Regions from separate parts of the Streptomyces angustmyceticus genome, predicted to be linked through region 1. Evidence: riboswitches for the same ligand, from Rfam matches in the RefSeq annotation. Region 1 holds a riboswitch; each other region holds the start of a gene.
The links. Region 1 has a riboswitch for cobalamin ahead of K7396_RS25570 (prenyltransferase/squalene oxidase repeat-containing protein). Riboswitches for the same ligand answer to the same signal wherever they lie in the genome.
Positions count from the first base shown of each region.

Region 2: linked by a shared signal. The riboswitch ahead of metE (5-methyltetrahydropteroyltriglutamate--homocysteine S-methyltransferase) and the one ahead of K7396_RS25570 (prenyltransferase/squalene oxidase repeat-containing protein) in region 1 are both predicted to bind cobalamin.
Region 3: linked by a shared signal. The riboswitch ahead of K7396_RS27770 (cobalamin biosynthesis protein) and the one ahead of K7396_RS25570 (prenyltransferase/squalene oxidase repeat-containing protein) in region 1 are both predicted to bind cobalamin.

Region 1 covers NZ_CP082945.1:5,718,989-5,724,124, reverse strand. Annotated here, with positions in the region: gene K7396_RS25580 (aldehyde dehydrogenase) at 1-377, opposite strand, end outside; gene K7396_RS25575 (MBL fold metallo-hydrolase) at 678-1,727, shown strand; cobalamin riboswitch at 1,883-2,009, shown strand; gene K7396_RS25570 (prenyltransferase/squalene oxidase repeat-containing protein) at 2,227-3,513, shown strand; gene K7396_RS25565 (SCO2322 family protein) at 3,513-4,184, shown strand; gene K7396_RS25560 (CbiQ family ECF transporter T component) at 4,181-5,136, shown strand, end outside.
Region 2 covers NZ_CP082945.1:1,773,206-1,778,341, reverse strand. Annotated here, with positions in the region: gene metE (5-methyltetrahydropteroyltriglutamate--homocysteine S-methyltransferase) at 1-2,234, opposite strand, end outside; cobalamin riboswitch at 2,389-2,605, opposite strand; gene K7396_RS08280 (aldo/keto reductase) at 2,751-3,809, shown strand; gene K7396_RS08275 (hypothetical protein) at 4,031-4,480, shown strand; gene K7396_RS08270 (L,D-transpeptidase family protein) at 4,496-5,136, opposite strand, start outside.
Region 3 covers NZ_CP082945.1:6,226,476-6,231,611, reverse strand. Annotated here, with positions in the region: gene K7396_RS27780 (caspase family protein) at 1-1,278, opposite strand, end outside; gene K7396_RS27775 (hypothetical protein) at 1,284-1,727, opposite strand; cobalamin riboswitch at 1,933-2,080, shown strand; gene K7396_RS27770 (cobalamin biosynthesis protein) at 2,232-3,290, shown strand; gene K7396_RS27765 (cobyric acid synthase) at 3,301-4,842, shown strand; gene K7396_RS27760 (putative cobaltochelatase) at 4,914-5,136, shown strand, end outside.

The sequences.
Region 1 (5,136 bases):
AAGTCCCGGGCCACGGTCAGCGCCGCGTCCCACGCCAGCATCGCGGCCAGCGACTGCACCATCACGCCGGAGGTGAAGGGCGTGCCGTTCTCGGAGCTGATGACCCTGGCGATCTCCTCGCTGCGGGCGGCGAAGGCGTCCTTGATACGCGTCACCACCGCGATCCGGTCCGCCAGCGGGGCGTTCGCCCACACCCCGGAGTCGAACGACGTACGGGCCGCGGCCACCGCGCGGTCGACGTCGGCCCGCGAGGCGTGCGGCACCCGGCCGATGACCTGTTCGGTGTGCGGCGAGACGACCTCGATCACGTCCCGGCCGGCCGGATCGGCCCACTCACCGCCTATGTAGAGCCTGGTGTGCTCGACGAGGTCGCTCATCGCTGCCGCCTCCTGCGGGTTGGCCGCCTGTCCGGCGATCCCTGACGGTTCCTGACGCTCCATCACAAAGGTCGTTGCACCGGGAACTGATACCAGTTCCAGTGGGAGGAGTCCACAGCGCGCGGCCGAAACGCCGACCCCGGCCGGGCCGCCGCGCGAACCGCGCCCTCGCCGCACGAAGGGCGCCCTCGCCGCGCGAACCGGCGTGGACGGAAGGGTCACTTCACGCCGCATTGAAACCGGTTCTAGTTATAGTGAGGGCCGGCTGCCAGGTGTATGCCACACCGAGAGGGGACCGGGATGACGCCACAGGTGACCGACCACAAGGGCGGGGTGTGGAGCATCGCCGTCCCCATACCGGACAACCCGCTCGGCCACACCCTCGTCCACCTGCTGGAGACCGGACGCGGGCCCGTGCTCGTCGACACCGGCTGGGACGACCCGGATTCCTGGGACACCCTCGTCGCCGGCGTCGGCGCCTGCGGCTTCGCCGTCAACGATCTCCACGGCGTCCTGATCACCCACCACCACCCCGATCACCACGGCCTCTCGGGCAGGGTGCGGGAGGTCTCGGGCGCCTGGATCGCGATGCACGCCGCGGACACCGCCGTGGTCCGCCGCACCCGCGAGGCCGCACCGGGCCAGTGGCTCGACCACCTCACCGCCCGGCTCGCGGCGGCGGGCGCACCGGACGCGCACCTGGCGCCGCTGCGCGAGGCGCGTGCCGGGGGACGCGGCGGGAGACCGCCCGGCCGGGGGGCCGCCCTGCCGGACCGCGACATCGCGCCCGGCGAGCTGCTCGACCTGCCGGGGCGCCGGGTGCGCGCCGTCTGGACACCGGGGCACACCCCCGGCCATGTGTGCCTGCACCTGGAGGAGGAGCACCCGTCGGGGCGGGCCGGCGGCTTCGGCCGGCTCTTCTCCGGCGACCATCTGCTCCCCGGCATCACCCCGCACATCGGCCTGTACGAGGACCCGGAGGGCGACGGGGGCGAGGCCCTCGACCCCCTGGGCGACTACCTCGCCTCCCTGGAACGCGTCGGCCGGCTCGCGCCCGCCGAGGTGCTGCCCGCCCACCAGCACGCCTTCACCGACGCCGGCGGCCGCGTCCGCGAGCTGCTCGCCCACCACGAGGCGCGGCTCTCCCAGCTGCGGGAGCTGCTCCGCGAGCCCCGCACCCCCTGGCAGCTCTCCACGGCCATGGAGTGGAACCGCCCCTGGGAGCAGATCCCCTACGCCTCCCGCACCATCGCCGTCACGGAGGCCGAGGCCCACCTGCGCCGGCTGGTGAAGCTGGGGCGGGCGGAGCGGGTGGCGGGGTCCGATCCGGTGCGGTACCAGGCGGTGTGAGGGGGCGGCGGCACCGGGCGTGGTGCGGTCCGGGGCACGGCTCCGCTGCTCGTACGGTGCGCGCCGCTGGGACCGCTCGTACCGCTGGGAGCGCTCGCGCTCGCCCGTACCGCTCGCACCTCTCATACCGCTCGCACGGTTCGTACGGGCGAGCGAGTGGCCCGCCGGGCGCCGGTTAAGGTATGCGGGACAACTTCATCCGTACCCGATCGGGGGAAGCCGGTGGAAATCCGGCGCTGACCCGCAACCGTGAGGACGGCCCGCCCGCACCGCGCCCCGGCCCGGAGCGGGGCCGTACGAGCCGGAGCACCCGAGGGGCACGACCAAGGCTCGCGCCACCACGGCCGCCCGCCCCCGCGGACGGCCGGTGCGCGGCACCGTCGAGGTATACGGAGCTGAGCCCGGTGCCACCGCGGCCGATCCCGGATCGGCGGGCGGGTGGCCGGCCGAGCGCGGCTGCGTAGCATCGCCGCGACCCGACCCGAGAGGCACCGACCCGATGGCCCCCATGGCTCACCAGGCCCCCTTGACGCACTCCGTCGCCTTCCTGGCGCGCCGCGCCGCCACGGCGCTGGCGGCCGTGGCGGTGCTGGGCGCGGCCGCTGCCCCCGCCGCGTACGCCGACTCCGCGTCCCCCGGGAAGCTGCCCGACGGGCTGTACGGCACCAACGACCCGCAGTTCGACGGGGTCTGGCGGCAGTCGCTCGCGCTGCTGGCCCAGGACACCGTGGGCATCCGCCCGGCCCCGTCCGCCGTGACGTGGCTGGCCGGCCAGCAGTGCGCCGACGGCGCGTTCACCGCCTACCGGGCCGAGCCGGGCACGCCCTGCGACGCCAAGACCCGGCGGGACACCAACCCGACGGCCGCCGCGGTGCAGGCGCTGGCCGCGCTGGGCGGGCACGGCGACGCCGTGCACAAGGCCGTGACGTGGCTGAAGTCGGTGCAGAACGACGACGGCGGCTGGAGCTCGGCGCCCGGCTCGGCCAGCGACGCCAACTCCACCTCCGTGGTCATCGGCGCGCTCACGGCGGCCGGTGAGAAGCCCCGGTCGGTGACGTCGAAGAAGGGCGGCAAGTCGCCGTACGACGCGCTGCTCACCTTCCGGCTGGGCTGTGAGGAGAAGGCGGAGGGGCGCGGCGCCTTCACCTTCCAGCTCAAGGGCGCGGCCCCGAACGCGGACGCCACCGCGGCCGCCGCGACCGCCGCGCTCGGCAAGGGTTTCGTCGTGGCACCGGCCGGCAAGAACGCCACCGCCCCCGTCAAGCCGCTGAGCTGCGAGGGCGACGAGGACAAGAAGGCGGGCGGCGACCCGGTGCGGGCCGCGGAGGGCGGCGACGGCTACCTCGTCGCCCAGCTCGACAAGAACGGGCAGCACCTGCTCTCCGCGATGCCGGGGGCGAAGAAGCAGCCCGACGTCGGCAACACCGCCGACGCCGTGGTGGCGCTGGCGGCCGGCGGGCACGGCGCCGCCGCGGCGAAGCCGCTGGCGTGGCTGGAGAAGAACGCGGCGGGCTGGGCGAAGCAGAGCGGCCCGGCCGCGTACGCCCAGCTGGTGCTGGCCGCGCACGCCACCGGCACCGACCCGCGGTCGTTCGGCGGCACCGACCTGGTGGCCGCGCTCAACGCCACCGGCCCCGCCCCGGCCGCCGCGGCGAAGAAGGACGCCGAGGACGGCGGCGACTCCGAGGGCGGCGGCATCGGTCTGCCCTGGATCATCGGCATCGGCCTCGCCATCGGCGCCGGCATCGGCTTCCTGCTGAGCAGCCGCAAGAAGAGCGGGCTCTGATGCGTCGCACCGGGATCGCCGGCGCGGCGCTGCTGGCCGGGGCGGTCACCGGCCTGGCCGCCGCACCCGCCCAGGCGCAGGAGTACCGCTACTGGTCCTTCTGGCACGGCAAGGGCGGCTCCTGGGCGTACGCCACCGAGGGGCCGGCCACGCTGCGCCCGGCCGACGGCGAGGTGGCGGGGTTCCGCTTCACCGTCAGCGCCGACTCCGCCGCGGCCGGCAAGCCGCGGGCGGCCGCCGGCTTCGACGCGATCTGCCACGGCACCCCGGCGAAGGACGGCCGCAAGCGGATCGGCGTCGTCGTCGACTTCGGCACCGCGGCGGACGCGCCCGGCGGCGAACGGCCGCCGAAGCCCCGGACGGAGTGTGCCCAGGTGCCCGAGGACGCCTCGGCGGGCGAGGCGCTGGCGGCGGTCGCCCGGCCGCTGCGCTACGACTCCAGCGCCCTGCTGTGCGCCATCGCCGGCTATCCGGCGTCGGGGTGCGCGGACCAGGTGAAGGGGCAGAAGGGCGCGAAGGAACCCGCGCCGTCGTCGGGCACGGCGGCGGACGGGCGCGCGGCGGACGGCGGGGGCGACGGCGGCCCGTCCGCCGGGCTGATCGGCGGCGGCGCGGCGGTGGTCGTGCTGGGCGCGGCGGCGGTGTGGCAGGCGCGCCGCCGGCGCGGATGAGCGCCCCGCGGGCGACCCGTACCACCGCGCTGCACGCCGGCGCCTGGTGGCTGTGGGCGCTCGGCCTGGCCACCGCGGCCTCGCGCACCACGAACCCGCTGCTGCTGGGGCTGCTGGTGGGGGTGGCCGGCTATGTGGTCGCGGCCCGCCGCACCGATGCGCCGTGGGCGCGTTCGTACGGGGCGTTCGTCAAGGTCGGGCTGTTCGTGATCGGCGTCCGGCTGCTCTTCGCGTTCGTCCTCGGCTCGCCGATCCCCGGCACGCACACCCTGGTCACGCTGCCCGAAGTGCCGCTGCCCGACTGGGCGAAGGGTGTCCGGCTCGGCGGCCGGGTCACCGCCGAGGGCATGGTCTTCGCGCTGTACGACGGCCTGAAGCTGGCCACCCTCCTCATCTGCGTGGGTGCCGCCAACGCGCTGGCGAACCCGGCGCGGCTGCTGAAGTCGCTGCCCGGCGCGCTCTACGAGGCGGGCGTCGCGGTGGTCGTCGCGATGACCTTCGCGCCGAATCTGGTCGCCGACGTCCAGCGGCTGCGTGCCGCGCGCCGGCTGCGCGGCCGCCCCGACCGCGGGTTCCGGGCGCTCCTGCAGGTCGGGCTGCCGGTCCTGGAGGGCGCGCTGGAGCGCTCGGTGGCGCTGGCCGCGGCGATGGACGCGCGCGGCTACGGCCGCAGCGCCGAAGTGCCGCCCGGCGTACGGCGCCTGACCTCCGTCCTCACGCTCGGCGGGCTGCTCGGCGTCTGCGCCGGGACGTACGGGCTGCTGGGCGAGGCCGGCGGCGGCTACGGGCTGCCGCTGCTGCTCGCCGGGCTGGCGGCGGCGCTCGCCGGGCTGTGGCTGGGCGGCCGCCGGTCGGTGCGCAGCCGCTACCGGCCCGACCGGTGGGGGGTGCGCGCCTGGCTGGTGGCGGGTTCCGGTATCGCCGTCGCCGCCCTGATGATCTGGGCGAACGG
Region 2 (5,136 bases), 3.9 Mb from region 1:
GTCTTCAGGCCGCAGTCCGGGTTGACCCACAGCCGCTCGGCCGGAATGGCGTCAAGGCCCTTGCGCAGCAGGGCGGTTGCCTCCGCCACGCCCGGTACGCGCGGCGAGTGGATGTCGTACACGCCGGGCCCCACCTCGCGCGGGTAGCCGGCCGTGGCGAGCTCCGCGGCCGCCTGCATGTGGGAGCGGGCCGCCTCCAGGCTGATGACATCGGCGTCGAGGTCGTCGATGGCCGCCAGGATGTCGCCGAACTCCGCGTAGCACATGTGTGTGTGGATCTGGGTGTCCGGGCGGACCCCGGCGGTCGTCAGGCGGAACGCCTCGGTGGCCCAGGCCAGGTACGCCGCCCGCGCCGCGGTCCGCAGCGGCAGCGTCTCGCGCAGCGCCGGCTCGTCGACCTGGATCACCGAACTCCCGGCCGCCTCCAGGTCGTCGACCTCGTCGCGCAGGGCGAGCGCCACCTGCCGCGCGGTCTCGGCCCGCGGCTGGTCGTCGCGGACGAAGGACCAGGCGAGCATGGTGACCGGGCCGGTGAGCATGCCCTTGACCGGCCGGTCGGTGAGCGACTGGGCGTACGTCGTCCAGCGGACCGTCATCGGCTCGGGGCGGGAGACGTCCCCGGCCAGGACCGGCGGGCGGACATAGCGGGTGCCGTACGACTGGACCCAGCCGTGCCGGGTGGCGAGGTAGCCGGTGAGCCGCTCGGCGAAGTACTGGACCATGTCGTTGCGTTCCGGCTCGCCGTGCACCAGCACATCGATACCGGCCTTCTCCTGGAAGGCCAGCACCTCCCGGATCTCGGCCGCGATGCGCTCCTCGTACCCCGCGGCGTCGATCCGCCCGGCCCGCAGGTCGGCGCGGGCGGTGCGCAGTTCGGCGGTCTGCGGGAACGAGCCGATGGTGGTGGTCGGCAGCAGCGGCAGCCCGAGGTGCGCGCGCTGGGCCGCGGCCCGCTCGGCGTACGGCTGCGAGCGGCGGCCGTCGGCGTCGGTGACGGCCGCGGCGCGGGCGCGCACCGCCGGGTCGTGGGTGAGCGCCGAACCGGCCCGGGACGCCAGGTCGGCGCGGTTGGCGACGAGTTCGGCCGCGATGGCGCCGGTGCCCTGCGCCAGCCCGCGCGCCAGGGTCACGATCTCCGCGGTCTTCTGCCGGGCGAAGGCCAGCCAGCGGGCGATCTGCGGGTCGATGTCGCGCTCGGCGGCGGCGTCCAGCGGGACGTGCAGCAGCGAGCAGGACGACGCCACATCGACCCGGTCGGCCAGGCCGAGGAGCGTCCCCAGGGTGGCCAGCGACTTCTCGTGGTCGTTGATCCAGACATTGCGGCCGTCCACGACACCGGCCACCAGCCGCTTGCCGGGCAGCCCGCCGACCGCCGCCAGATCCCCCAGATTGCCGGCCGCGGCACCGGTGAAGTCCAGCGCCAGCCCCTCGACGGGGGCCTTGGCCAGCACCGGCAGCGCCTCGCCCAGCCGGTCGAAGTACGAGGCGACCAGCAGCCGGGGGCGGTCCGGGAGCGTGCCGAGGTCGCGGTAGGCGCGGGCGGCGGCGTTCAGGACGGCGGGGGAGCGGTCCTGCACCAGGGCCGGTTCGTCCAGCTGCACCCAGTCGGCGCCGGCCGCCCGGAGGTCGGCGAGCACCTCGGCGTAGACGGGCAGCAGCCGGTCGAGCAGCGTCAGCGGATCGAAGCCGGCCGCGACACCGGGCGCCGGCTTGGCCAGCAGCAGGTAGGTGACCGGCCCGACGAGGACCGGGCGGGCGGCCGCACCGAGCGCGAGCGCCTCGGCCAGCTCACCGACCTGCTGGGCGGAGTCCGCGGCGAAGACCGTATCGGGTCCCAACTCCGGCACCAGGTAGTGGTAGTTGGTGTCGAACCACTTGGTCATCTCCAGCGGCGCCACGTCCTGGGTGCCGCGGGCCATCGCGAAGTACCCGTCGAGGGGGTCGGCGGCCACCGCGTCGCGGTGTCGGGCCGGGACGGCGCCGACCATCACGCTGGTGTCCAGGACGTGGTCGTAGTACGAGAAGTCGCCGGTCGGCACCTCGTGGACGCCGGCCCCGACGAGCTGCCGCCAGGTGTCGCGGCGCAGTTCGGCGGCGGTGGCGCGCAGGGCGTCGGCGCCGACCCCGCCCTGCCAGTAGCCCTCGATGGCCTTCTTCAGTTCACGGTTCGGCCCCTGGCGGGGGTAGCCGTGCACGGTGGCGCGTGCGGCCGCGGCCGCGGACGTGCTGGTCACGGAACTCTCCTTCGCGAGTATGTCTCCATGGACCCCGGGACGGGCCGAGGGCGCGAAGGAACGGCAAACCGGACGGACCCGGCGCCTGCGAGGCCGGAGATACCCGTCCGATGTCCGCCGACCCGCCCTCGAGGTCACCGAGATCTCCCCGCGCGGTCGCGCGGGGGCACTGGCAGGTCTTCGGACTCATGGGCACATCCGCCAAGGGCGGACACCTACTGGCCGTCGCTTCCCAGACCCGGCCGGGCCCAGTGCGTATGACGGCGGTCGTTCCCACTCACCGCTGCGGGGCAGTCCCGGATTCCCACCGGGTTCCCTCTTGCGACGCGCCTGCCTGGCGGGCAGGGCGAACCAGTTGCTCCGCCCACACTAACCCCCGCCGTCAACGCCCCGCCCGGCCCGATCCCCCCACCCGGCCGGACCCGGACGCCGCCGGGCCGCGCCTTGCGCTGGAGTGCGCTCCAGCTCCTAGCGTGAGCGCACCACCGGAGAGCTGCGCCGATCGAAGGGAACCACATGCGTTACACACTGTTCGGCAGGACCGGCCTGCGGGTGAGCGAGCTGAGCCTGGGCGCCATGACCATCGGCGACGACTGGGGCTGGGGCGCCGGCAAGGACACCAGCGGCCGCATCCTGAACGCCTACGCGGAGGCGGGCGGCAACTTCCTCGACACCGCCAACATCTACACCGACGGCACCTCGGAGCGGATCCTCGGGGAGCTGCTCGAAGGCCGCCGGGACAGCTTCGTGCTGGCGACGAAGTACACCTGCGCCACCCGCAAGGGCGAGGTGAACGCGGCGGGCAACCACCGCAAGAACCTGGTCCGGTCGGTGGAGGAGAGCCTCGGCCGGCTGCGCACCGACCACCTCGATGTGCTGTGGGTGCACGCACGGGACAACTTCACGCCCGTGGAGGAGGTGATGCGGGCGCTGGACGACGTGGTGCGGTCGGGAAAGGTGCTCTACGTCGGGGTGTCCGACTGGCCGGCCTGGGAGATCGCGCAGGCCAACACCCTCGCCGAGCTGCGCGGCTGGACCGCGTTCGCGGGCTCGCAGTTGCGCTACAACCTGCTGGAGCGGACGCCGGAGCGCGAACTGCTGCCGCAGGCCCGCGCCTTCGACCTGGCCGTGCTGGCCTGGGCGCCGCTCGCGGCCGGCCGGCTCACCGGCAAGTACCGCCGCGGCGAGCCGGGCCGGCGCGACGTCGTGGGCGAGGAGAACCAGCGCGACCACAACGCGGAGGAGACCGTCACCGCGGTGCTGGAGGTCGCCGAGCAGGGCGGCTGGAGCCCGGCGCAGGTGGCGCTGGCCTGGCTGCGCAGCCGGCCCGGCAACATCATCCCGATCATCGCCGCCACCAAGGAGAGCCAGCTCCGCGACAACCTCGCCGCCGTGGACGTCACGCTCGACGCCGACGCACTGGCACGGCTCGACCGGTGCAGCGCGGTACCGCTGGGCTTCCCGCACGACTTCCTGCGGGAGCCGGGCATCACCGAGACCGTCTACGGCGACCGGTGGGACCGGATCGAGGACCGCCGCTCCACCTACCGCCGCACGGCGAACGAGATCCGCTGACGGGCAACGGCTGCCGCGGCGCACGGCCCGGCGCGCGTCGCATACGCCCCGGCCGGTTCCCAGCCGCCCACTACGCCGAACGCCGCCGCCCGGATGGCCGGGCGGCGGCGTCTGCGGTCTATTGAGGGGGTGCGCACCGGCACGACCCACCGGTACACGAAGGCCACGCTCACCGTCCGCTGACCCGGCCACCGCCACGCACCGAGAGGCTTGGAGGAGCCGTGGCACCAGACCACTCGGCCCCGCGGCGGGGGCGGCCCGGCCGGATCGTCCGCGATGCCGCACGGCTGCTGGCGGCGGCCGGACTGGCCCTTGACGCCTTCGTCCACGCCCGGCTCGCCGGCCGGTACGACGCGGTCACGGCGACCATCGGCCAGGGCATGCTCTTCCGCGTCGAGGCCGCGCTCGCCGCGCTCGCCGCCCTGTTCGTGCTGGTCTGGCGGCGGCCGGCCGGCGACACCTTCGCCTGGCTCGTCGCGACCGGCGGATTCGCGCTGCTGCTCCTGTACACCTACGTGGACTTCGGCGCGCCCGGCCCGCTGCCGGACATGTACGAACCGCACTGGAGCGCCGACAAGAAGCTCGCGGCCCTGGGCCAGGCCGTCGCCTTCCTGGCCACCGGCTTCCTGCTGCTCACCCGCACCCGCGGCCCCCGCAGGGACCGCAGGTGACGGGCGGCCGCCCGGTCAGTGCCCCAGCGCGCTGCGCTGCTGCCACTGCTGCCAGTTCTCCTGCCAGACCTCCAGGCCGTTGCCGACGTCGGTCTTGTTGGTGTTGGTGGTGCCCTTCACCTCGACCGTGGAGCCGATCGACAGGAAGTCGTAGACCTTCTTGGCGTCCGAGGTGGACATGCCGAAACAGCCGTGGCTGTTGTTGACCACGCCGAGCGACTTGTTCCACGGCGCGGAGTGCAGGAAGGTCCCGGACGCGGTGAGGTGCGTGACCCACTTGGAGTCCAGCATCCATTCGCTGCCGTGGCCGATGGTGGCGGAGTCCATGGTCTCGGCCGCGTTCTTGCTGCGCACGGTGTGCACACCGCCGCGGGTCGGGTCCTGCGGGGAGCCCGCGGAACCGGTGATGGTGCCGACGCTCCTGCCGTTCTCGTACATGGTCAGCTGGTGCGCGGGCACGTCGATGACGGCCTTGTGGTCGGCGCCGATGCGGAAGCCGAAGTTGTAGTCGCGGGCGAACCAGCCGCCGTCGTCACCGGAGTCGATCCCGGACAGGGCGCCCTTGACGGAGACCTTGGTGCCGGTGGGCCAGTAGTCCTTGGGGCGCCAGTCGATGCGGTCCTTGCCGGAGTAGTCCTTGACCCAGCCCCACGCAC
Region 3 (5,136 bases), 510 kb from region 1:
GAGGGGGGTGTAGGCGACCGGGGCGGTGTAGTGGAGGGTGGCCGGGGAGCCCTTGGGGGGCATGCCGCGGCGAGCCTCGTCGTAGTCGGCGGTGGACTCCGGGATCCAGATGTCGGGCTGCGGTCCCGGCCGGTAGAGGGGGTCGGTGACCTGGCCGCCCGGCCGGTCCTCGCCGGTGCCGCGGGCCTCGCCCTGCCAGCGGTCGGCGGCCGCGAAGCCCTGGTCGACCTGGTCCTTGGCGGCGGAGTACACGGTGATCTGGGCGCGCCGGCAGCCGTCGGGGAGGTCGCCCTCGCCGCTCAGCGGCCGGGTGTTGGCCTCGGACATCTCGTAGTCGAAGGCGGCCCGGCGCAGCGCGGGTTCGGCCTCGGGGGCGGTGAGCAGCCGCAGTTCGAGGGCGGGCGGGCAGGGCGCCTCGCGGTCCGGGAGCGTGAGCAGGACGACGCCGCTGGTGGCCGGGACGAGGACGATCGCGAGGATCAGCAGGATCCTGGGCCAGTGCCGGACGTACGCCTTCAGGCGGCGCCGCAACCGGATCCGCAGCGGGGTCGGCGGGCGGGCCTCGGGGGTGGCGAAGGACAGCACGACGTCGTCGACGGTGTTCTGCTTGGCCGAGCGCGGCTCCCACACGTCGCCCATCGGGGTGCGTTCCGCGGCCAGTTGGTCGCGCAGGGAGCGGACGAGGTCCTCGAAGGTGACGAACCGTTTGCCGGGTACGCCCTGCTGCAGGGTCCGCACCAGGGCGCGGTTGAAGACGCTGCCGCCGGTGGGTTCCTCGCCGCTGAAGATGCGGCGGTTGGGCTGCGCGGCCATCAGCAGCGAGGTGGGTTTGCGGCAGGCGTAGAAGGCCTCGCTCGCGTTGCCCGCGTAGCAGCACTCCAGGACGATCACGATCCGGTCGGCGCGTGCGTTGTCCAGGTAGGGCAGCACCATGTCCTGCCAGGAGACGGTCTTGTGGCGCGGTTCCGAGGCGCCGACGGTCAGCTGCAGATTGCCGCCGTCGCGGCCCACCCGGCCGTGGCCGGAGAAGTACACCAGCAGCAGTCCGCGGGCCTCCTGGGTGACGGCGTCCAGCGCCTGTTCCACCTCCCAGGGCTCCTGGGGGCGGCAGACGACGACCTCGCCGCGGGTGAACAGGTCGGTGCCGGGGGCGAGCAGGGCGCGTTCGAGTTCCTGCGCGTTGTCCTTCACCGCGGGGAGCGGGGGCAGGTGCCGGTAGTCGTCGACGCAGATCAGCAGCGCCCGGTTGACCTTGCCCCGCGCGTCGTATTCGGACATCCGGCTCAGTCCCCGGCGGTGCTGCCGCTCCCGTCCGCCGGGCTGCCGGGATCGGGGTGTTCGGGGGCCGCGGCGTCCGGGCCCGCCTCGTCGAGCGGCCGCGGGTCGCCGTCGCCGGCCCCGACCGCGACGGCGGGCCGTTCGCCGGTGTCGCGCTCCTCCCGGCGCCGTCGCAGCCACTCCTGCAGGGCGATGCCGAGGCTCTTGGTGATCTCGGCGGCCACCGCACCGACGACGACCAGGATCAGGTCGTCGACGCCGACGGCCATGTCGCCCGGCCCGTCCGCGCCCCCGCCGGCGGGCCGCGGCCGCAGCAGCCAGTCGTGCCGGCGCCGGTCCAGCCACGGCTCGCGCTCCAGCCACGCCTTGAGGTCCTCGATGTCCTGTTCGGGATTGTTCGTGCCCGTGATCCTGATGCGGATCTCATGTCGGTCAGCGCGCTGCGGCATCCCCCGGCCCCCTTCCGGCGGCCCCGTCGCCGCCGTGCACCAGATAGTGACGCGGGATCAGGTGCGCGGGCAACCGTGGGTGATGCCGCCACCACGCTGTGGCGTGCGCCACAGTGCCTGCCACAGGGCTGCGTCGCAGGTCAAGAGTGAGTTGACGGGCATTCGCGGGACGTGGTGGACTGCCGGAGCCATTCGGCGACAGCTGAGGAAGTCCGGTGCGAATCCGGCGCGGTCCCGCCACTGTCACCGGGGAGCGTTCCTCCAGCGAAGGCCACGGTCCGCCTCGCCTGCGTCCGCCGACGCACGCGGGACTGGAAGGCCGGAGGGCCGCCGATCCGGGGAGCCAGGAGACTCTGGTCGCCGACACGTCGAGCCAGGGCGCGGACCCTGAGTGAGGACATACCGCCATGCCCGGCTGCCCGTCGAGAGCCCCACTGCCCGCTGCCGCAGGGCCCCTTCGAGGCGTGGCACGTCGTGGACACGCCCTGGCGGCGGTCTGATCCGGTGCGCGGCGAACACGCGGGATATGCGTGCGGCGCGGCCCTCGGCTTTCTCGGCGACCTGATCGCGGCGGACCCCCGGCGCGGCCATCCCGTGGCCGCTTTCGGCCGGGCCGCGGCCGCCGTCGAACGCCGCCTCTGGCGCGACCACCGCGGCTGGGGAGCGGCGCACACCGTGCTGTGCGCGGGCGGTGCCGCCGCCGGTGCCGCGCTGGTGCGGCGCGCCGTACGCTCCGCCCCTGCCCCCCTGCGCGACGGTGCCGGGATCGCGCTGACCGCGGCGACGGCCTGGGCCGTGCTGGGCGGCACCTCGCTCGGCCGGGAGGCGCGGGCCGTCGGCGGGGCGCTGGCGGCGGGCGACCTCGACGTGGCGCGGGAGCGGCTGCCCCATCTGTGCGGGCGCGACCCGCAGGCGCTGGACGGGCCCCAGATGGCCCGCGCGGTGGTGGAGTCGGTCGCCGAGAACACCTCGGACGCCGTGGTGGGCGCCCTGGTCTGGGGCGCGCTGGGCGGCGTGCCCGGCCTGGTGGCGTTCCGGGCGGTGAACACCCTGGACGCGATGGTGGGGCACAAGTCGCCGCGCCACCGCCGCTTCGGCTGGGCCTCGGCCCGGCTCGACGACCTCGCCGGCTGGCCCGGCTCCCGGCTGACCGCCGCCCTCACGGTGCTCGCGGGCCCCGACCGGCGCGGTGCGCTGCGGGCCTGGCGGGCGGACGGCGGTGCGCACCCGAGCCCCAACGCGGGCCCCGTGGAGGCGTCGTTCGCGGGCGCGCTGGGCGTCCGGCTGGGCGGCACGCTGGCGTACGGCGGGCGGGTGGAGCACCGGCCGGTGCTCAACGACGGGGCGCCGCCGGTCGCGGTGCCCGACATCGAACGGGCCGTGCGGCTCTCGCGCCGGGTGAGTGCCCTGGCGCTGGTGACGACGGTGGCGGCGCGGCTGGCGGCCGGTGCGGTGCGGCGGGCCCCGTCGTCCGTCTCCCGCCGGGCCGCGGGTGCGAGGACACGCGCGGCGGTGGGCGCACTGGCGCGCACGGCTCACGACAGCCGGGGCCCCGGCGCATGAGGAGGACCCGGTGAACGGGCGGTTCGAGGCATCCGGCGGTGCCGTCGGCGGTGGCCTGTTGGTGGCCGGCACGACGTCCGACGCCGGCAAGAGCGTGGTGACGGCGGGCATCTGCCGCTGGCTGGTCCGGCAGGGCGTGCGGGTGGCGCCGTTCAAGGCCCAGAACATGTCGCTGAACTCGTTCGTCACGCGCGAGGGCGCGGAGATCGGGCGGGCCCAGGCGATGCAGGCGGCCGCGGCGCGGGTGGAGCCGAGCGCGCTGATGAACCCGGTCCTGCTCAAGCCCGGCAGCGACCGCAGCAGCCAGGTGGTGCTGCTGGGGAAGCCGGTGGGCGAACTCAGCGCCAAGGGCTACCACCAGGGGCGCCAGGAGCAGTTGCTCGGCACGGTCACCGACTGCCTGGCGGAGCTGCGGCGCACCCACGACGCGGTGATCTGCGAGGGCGCCGGCAGCCCCGCCGAGATCAACCTGCGGCGCACCGACATCGTGAACATGGGGCTGGCGCGGGCCGCCCGGATCCCGGCGGTGGTGGTCGGTGACATCGACCGCGGCGGGGTGTTCGCCTCCTTCTTCGGCACCACCGCGCTGCTGTCGAAGGAGGACCAGGCGCTGGTCGCCGGGTACCTCGTCAACAAGTTCCGCGGCGATGTGACGCTGCTGGAGCCTGGCCTCGACATGCTGCGCGGCCTGACGGGGCGGCAGACGCTGGGCGTGCTGCCCTTCTCGCACGGCCTGGGCATCGACGAGGAGGACGGCCTGCGGGTGTCGCTGCGGGGCGCGGTGCGCGAGAGCGTGGTGGCCCCGCCGCACGGCGCCGAGGTGCTGCGGGTGGCGGTCTGTGCCGTCCCCCTGATGTCGAACTTCACGGACGTGGACGCGCTGGCCGCGGAACCGGGCGTGGTGGTGCGGTTCGTGGACCGGGCCGAGGAGCTGGCCGACGCGGACCTGGTGGTGCTGCCGGGGACCCGGGGCACGGTCCGGGCCCTGGCGTGGCTGCGCGAGCGCGGGCTGGCGGACGCGATCGCCCGGCGGGCCGCCGAGGGCCGCCCGGTGCTGGGCATCTGCGGCGGCTTCCAGATGCTGGGCGAGCGCATCGAGGACGACGTCGAGTCGAAGGCGGGCGTGGTCGACGGGCTGGGGCTGCTGCCGGTGCGGGTGCGGTTCGCGGTGGAGAAGACCCTGGCGCGGCCGGCCGGCGAGGCGCTGGGCGAGCCGGTGACCGGCTACGAGATCCACCACGGTGTCGCCGAGGTGACCGGCGGCGACGAGGAGTTCCTCGACGGGTGCCGGAGCGGCTCGGTCTGGGGCACGCACTGGCACGGCTCGCTGGAGAGCGACGGCTTCCGCCGGGCCTTCCTGCGGCGGGTCGCGGCCGGCGCGGGCCGGGCGTTCGTCCCGGCCCCGGACACCTGCTTCGAGGCGCTGCGCGAGGAGCAGCTGGACCGGCTGGGCGATCTGATCGAGGAGCACGCGGACACCGCCGCGCTGCTGCGGCTGATCGAACAGGGAGTACCGGAGGGGCTGCCGTTCGTGCCTCCGGGGGCGCCATGAGGGTACGCACGGGAGGGACCGCCACGGACACCGACGACGCAGCCGGCCGACGATCTGGAGGACGACACAGCATGACGACCGCGCACAACACGACCCCGCAGTACCCCTTCACCGCGGTGGTCGGCATGGACGACCTGCGCCTCGCGCTGCTGCTGAACGCGGTGAGCCCGGCAGTGGGCGGCGTGCTGGTCCGCGGTGAGAAGGGCACCGCCAAGAGCACCGCCGTACGCGCGCTGGCGTCGCTGATGCCGCCGGTGGACGTGGTCGGCGGCTGCCGGTTCGCCTGCGCCCCGG